Phyllobacterium zundukense: one gene and its partner. The protein of the gene in region 1 interacts with the protein of each later gene in a pairwise test. Links are inferred from orthologs where the notes say so. Each region holds a gene or a part of one and is shown in the gene's direction. Other genes may lie near its edges.

The links. Proteins that work in one complex are often made in the same cells at the same time.
Region 2: the proteins of hflK (region 1) and ftsH interact in binary tests that used the Escherichia coli proteins (3 or more experiments, as listed by UniProt). The link is inferred for Phyllobacterium zundukense from one-to-one orthologs.

The regions. Positions count from the first base shown.
Region 1 is NZ_CP017940.1:1,061,447-1,064,423, forward strand. Bases 1-2,952 are described here. They hold hflK (FtsH protease activity modulator HflK), read left to right. Parts: upstream 1-900; coding sequence 901-2,004; downstream 2,005-2,952. Other genes in these bases: BLM14_RS05125 (thymidylate synthase), read left to right, coding at 1-153; BLM14_RS05130 (dihydrofolate reductase), read left to right, coding at 211-711; hflC (protease modulator HflC), read left to right, coding at 2,001-2,945. In the rest of the region: BLM14_RS05145 (DUF2065 domain-containing protein), read left to right, coding at 2,961-2,977.
Region 2 is NZ_CP017940.1:334,353-337,282, forward strand. The notes cover bases 12-2,916. They hold ftsH (ATP-dependent zinc metalloprotease FtsH), read left to right. Parts: upstream 12-449; coding sequence 450-2,384; downstream 2,385-2,916. Other genes in these bases: tilS (tRNA lysidine(34) synthetase TilS), read left to right, coding at 12-354; glmM (phosphoglucosamine mutase), read left to right, coding at 2,603-2,916. In the rest of the region: more of tilS, read left to right, coding at 1-11; more of glmM, read left to right, coding at 2,917-2,930. UniProt on the Escherichia coli protein: Acts as a processive, ATP-dependent zinc metallopeptidase for both cytoplasmic and membrane proteins. Plays a role in the quality control of integral membrane proteins.

The DNA.
Region 1 (2,977 bases):
CAGGCGAGGCTGCAATTGACCCGCGTTCCCGGCCCGCTGCCGAAAATGCAGATAAATCCGGAAGTTACTGATCTCTTTGCCTTCAAGTATGACGATTTCCGTCTTGTAGATTACGTCGCCGAATCCAGCATCAAGGCGCCGATTGCGGTATAGACGCACTGCACAGGGCCTTGCGAAGACGAATACTCATTTGAAACGGATGTTGCCTGAATGATCAGTTTTGTTGTTGCCATTGCTGAAAATGGCGTGATCGGGCATGAAAATGGCCTGCCGTGGCGATTGTCTTCGGACCTCAAGCGGTTCAAGGCAACAACGATGGGCAAGCCCATCATCATGGGGCGGAAGACCTGGGATTCGCTCGGCCGACCTCTTCCCGGACGCACCAATATCGTCATTACCCGTGATCCGGCCTTTTCCGTCGAAGGTGTCATAGCCGTCCGCTCCGTCGATGAAGCGTTGATGATCGCTGGAAGTCATGCCGGCGCCGACAAGGTCAATGAGATATGCATTATTGGCGGCGGCGATATTTTTCGCCAGACTCTCAATCGAGTGGACCGGCTCTATGTGACTTGGGTTCTCGCGAAGGTTGAGGGTGACGTTCACTTCCCTCCCATCGATCCGAAAATCTGGGCTGAAATCTCCAGCGAAGATTTTCCACCGGGTGAAAAAGATAATTACGCGACGCGCTTTGTCATCTATGAGCGGCGCTGACACGCTGGCCAAGTGCAAGCGATATGAAAATATCGTGATAAGCGGGCTTAATCGTTCGACTTTTTACCAAATCCGCGTGAAAAGCGACCGCGTGCGTTGAAAGCGCGCCCCGCCATCCCTATAAACGGGACATCGGACTAGCGGGAGGATGCCACGGAGTGGCGCTTTCGTTCAAATTAAGAGGTAGGAATGCCCTGGAGTAATCAGAACGGCGGCGGCGGCCCATGGGGTGGCGGCGGTAACAATAGTGGCGGCGGTGGCCCTTGGGGTCAAAAGCCGCAAGGAGGCGGCGGTGGCAATCCACCCGACCTCGAAGACATCCTCCGCCGAGGTCAGGATCGCTTGCGTCAGGCACTTCCGGGCGGTTCCGGCGGCAGCCCGGCAATCTGGGGTCTTGTCGGTCTGGCGCTGGTGGCTTTCTGGCTCTTCCAGGCAATTTATACAGTCCAGCCGGACGAACGCGCCGTCGAGCTGCGTTTCGGCAAACCCAAGCCGGACATCTCTGAACCGGGCTTGCATTTCCATTTCTGGCCGATTGAATCCTATGAAAAGATCGAGATCGTCGAGAAGCAGAAGAATATCGGCGGGCAGGGCGCGCGCGGTGCCAAGGAAGGCCTGATGCTTTCAGGCGACCAGAACATCGTCGATGTGCAGTTCTCTGTGCTTTATCGCGTCTCGGATCCCGTCGCCTATCTCTTCCATGTCGAAAATCCTGAAAACCTTGTGCAGCAAGTGTCGGAAAGCGCGATGCGCGAGATCGTCGGCCGCAGCCCGGCGCAGGATATCTTCCGTGATAACCGCGCGGGCATCGCCAATGATGTACGTGGTATCATTCAGAAGACGCTCGACGAGTACGGCGCGGGCGTTGCGATCAATGCCGTGTCGATCGAAGACGCAGCGCCGCCGCGTGAAGTGGCCGATGCTTTCGATGAGGTCCAGCGTGCCGAACAGGACGAGGACCGCTTCGTGGAGGAATCAAATCAGTATTCCAACCAGAAACTCGGACAGGCGCGCGGTGAAGGCGCGCAGATCCGGGAAGACGCTGCAGCCTACAAGAACCGTATCGTGCAGGAAGCGGAAGGTGAGGCGCAGCGCTTCACCTCGGTCTACGACCAGTACGTCAAGGCACCGGAAGTTACCCGCAAGCGGCTTTTCCTCGAAACCATGGAGCGTGTGCTGAAGGACTCAAACAAGGTGATTGTTGATCAGAGCGGCCAGAGTGTCGTTCCTTATCTTCCTCTTCAGGAACTGACCAAGCAGCGCCCGGCCGCCGTCGAGGGGACAAAACAATGAACCAGAACCGTTTTCCTCTTCTCGCGGGCCTGATCGCGTTCATCGCCTTGCTGGCCTATTCGTCCATCTTTGTCGTCAGGGCAGGCCAGCAGGCCATTGTCCTGCGCTTTGGTCAGATCGTCGATGTGAAGGCCGACCCCGGCATCTATTTCAAGCTGCCTTTCGGCTTTCTTGAGGCCGACAATGTGCAGATGATCGAAGATCGCCTCCTGAGCTTCGAACTCGACAACATCCGCGTCCAGGTTTCGGGCGGCAAGTTCTACGAGGTCGATGCCTTCCTTGTCTACCGTATCACCGATCCACGCAAGTTCCGGCAAACTGTGTCCGGCGACGTGACGCTGGCAGAAGCACGCTTGCGTACTCGTCTCGATGCGGCGTTGCGCGGGGTTTACGGTTTGCGCGGCTTTGAAGCGGCGCTCTCCGACGAGCGTGCCGGTATGATGCAGGAGGTGCGTGAACAGCTCCGTCCCGATGCGGAGTCGCTGGGGTTGCAGATCACCGATGTCCGTATTCGCCGTACTGACTTGACCCAGGAAGTCTCGCAGCAGACCTTCGACCGCATGAAGGCCGAACGTCTGGCGGAAGCAGAACGTCTGCGTGCGCGTGGCCGTGAAGCTGCCCAGCGCATCAAGGCGATCACCGACCGCCAGGTTGTTGAGATTATTGCGGAAGCACGCAAGGAATCGGAGATTGCCCGAGGCCAGGGTGAGGGTGAGCGCGGCCGCATCTTCGCTGAAGTCTTCTCGAAGGATCCGGATTTCTTTGCCTTCTACAGATCCATGACGGCTTATGGCACGGCCTTGGATAATACGGGAACGACAATGGTGCTTTCGCCGAATTCCGAGTTCTTCCGCTATTTCCAGGATTCCAACGGGGCTTTGCCGCCGGTCAGCGGTGCAACGCCGCCAGTGGCTCCGGCACCAGCGCCTGCCCCTCAATAGGGGCGGGTGTAGCTTATGGTCGATTTTATGGA
Region 2 (2,930 bases), 730 kb from region 1 along the record:
GAGACCGTGATCTGGGACGGTCGCTACCGGATCAGCAATTGTTCCGATAAATCGCTCAAGATCGTTGCATGCGGCGCAAAGGGGCTGCATTTCCTAAGAGAATCCGGATTACCAAATCCGCATGGTGCGTCGGTCCAGTCCAGCCCGGCTCTCATTCTCGACGGAAGGATTGTCCATGTTCGGGCACTCAACGATCACGCGAAATTGCCCAATGGGATCAGTGTGTCGCGGCACCTTGCCCTGTTCGACCATATCCTTTCAGGGTATGATGAACTTCTTGCTCAATCCGCTGCAGAACTCTTTCAGCTACATGGTTATAAGCATCCGCCTGTAAACCAGATTAACAAGAATTGACCTCAGTTTGAACGCCAGTCTTGGCAAGGCCATGCTTCGAACCTATGTTACATGTAAATTCCGCGTCATTGCGGTTGTGATTGATGGGACCCGATATGAATCCTAACTACAGGAACTTCGCACTGTGGGCGATTATCGCCTTGCTCCTGATTGCGTTGTTCAATCTTTTCCAAAGCCCCACCTCGCGCTCGGCATCGAGCGATGTTCCCTATTCGCAGTTCATAAGTGACGTGAATAGCGGGCGCGTGAAATCGGTGACGATTGCCGGTAACCGCATTACGGGCACCTATTCCGACAATGGTTCGAACTTCCAGACCTATTCTCCCGGAGATGCCGGTCTCGTTGGCCGCCTCGAAAGCAAGAATGTGCAGATCGCTGCGCGGCCGGAAACGGATGGCTCGACATCGCTCGTTGGCATGCTGATTTCCTGGCTGCCGATGATCCTTATCCTGGGTGTGTGGATATTCTTCATGCGCCAGATGCAGGGTGGTTCGCGTGGCGCCATGGGGTTCGGCAAGTCCAAGGCCAAGCTCCTGACCGAAGCGCATGGCCGCGTGACGTTCCAGGATGTGGCCGGCGTCGATGAAGCCAAGGAAGATCTCGAGGAAATCGTCGAGTTCCTGCGCGACGCACAGAAATTCCAGCGCCTTGGCGGGCGTATCCCGCGCGGTGTGTTGCTAGTTGGCCCTCCCGGTACTGGTAAGACCCTTTTGGCGCGCGCTATTGCCGGCGAAGCTAATGTACCCTTCTTCACCATTTCCGGCTCCGACTTTGTTGAAATGTTCGTTGGTGTCGGTGCGTCGCGCGTCCGTGACATGTTCGAACAGGCGAAGAAGAATGCGCCCTGCATCATCTTCATCGACGAAATCGACGCCGTCGGTCGTCATCGTGGCGCCGGCCTCGGGGGTGGCAATGACGAACGCGAGCAGACGCTGAATCAGTTGCTGGTCGAGATGGATGGCTTTGAAGCCAATGAGGGCGTCATCCTGATTGCTGCCACCAACCGTCCGGATGTGCTTGACCCCGCGTTGTTGCGTCCGGGCCGTTTCGACCGTCAGGTTGTCGTGCCTAATCCGGATGTTACCGGCCGTGAAAAGATTCTGAAGGTACATGCTCGCAACGTGCCTCTGGCTCCGAATGTCGACCTGAAAATTCTTGCGCGTGGTACGCCTGGGTTCTCGGGTGCCGATCTCATGAACCTCGTCAACGAAGCTGCCTTGATGGCTGCACGGCGAAACAAGCGCCTTGTCACCATGCTTGAGTTCGAAGATGCCAAGGACAAGATCATGATGGGTGCCGAGCGACGCTCGACAGCCATGACCCAGGCGGAGAAGGAGTTGACTGCCTATCACGAGGCTGGTCACGCCATCGTCGCACTGAATGTCGAAGTTGCCGATCCACTGCACAAGGCGACGATTATTCCACGCGGCCGTGCGCTCGGTATGGTCATGCAGTTGCCTGAGGCTGATCGTTATTCGATGAGCTATAAATGGATGATCTCGCGCCTTGCCATCATGATGGGCGGGCGTATCGCCGAAGAACTTAAATTTGGCAAGGAGAACATCACCTCTGGTGCATCATCGGATATCGAGCAGGCGACCAAACTTGCACGCGCTATGGTGACCCGTTGGGGCTTCTCGGACAAGCTCGGTCAGGTTGCCTATGGCGAGAATCAGGAAGAAGTCTTCCTCGGCCACTCCGTAGCCCGTACACAGAACGTTTCGGAAGAAACGGCGCAATTGATCGACGCTGAGGTGCGCAAGCTGATCGACGATGCCTATAACCATGCGCGGGCCATTCTGACAAAGAAGAAGAAAGAATGGATCGCCATTGCGGAAGGCCTGCTCGAATACGAGACGCTGACGGGTGAGGAAATCAAGGCGTTGATGGCTGGTGGCAAACCTGCCCGCGATCTTGGCGACGACACGCCGCCTTCGCGTGGTTCGGCAGTCCCTAAAGCAGGTTCTGCCAAGAAGCCGCGCAAGGGCGATGAACCGGACAAAGGCCTTGAGCCACAACCACAATCATGATTGTGGTGCAGTCTACAAAAACGGCCGGTGAGAACCGGCCGTTTTTGTACGAATTGTTCACGGACGGCAAGTAAGTAGAATCGTTACAAGCGTTACACAATTTGTGGGATGTGAAATTAAGGGTCTTTTGCGATAAGCAATAATCAAGCGCTAGGCACAACGAGGCTGCATTCTGGTTCTGCCAGAAGTTTAACAACCCAAAGATTTGGACAACGGATATGGCTCGCAAATATTTTGGCACTGACGGCATTCGCGGACAGGCAAATGCCTATCCGATGACACCGGATATCGCGATGAAAGTCGGCATGGCGGTTGGCCTCGCATTCAAACGCGGCGAACATCGCAACCGTGTCGTGATAGGCAAGGACACACGGCTGTCCGGCTATATGATCGAAAATGCGCTTGTCGCGGGCTTTACCTCGACTGGAATGGACGTGTTTCTCCTGGGGCCAATTCCAACGCCAGCGGTCGCGATGCTCTGCCGATCGCTCCGTGCTGACATCGGCGTGATGATTTCAGCCTCCCACAACCCTTTTCATGATAACG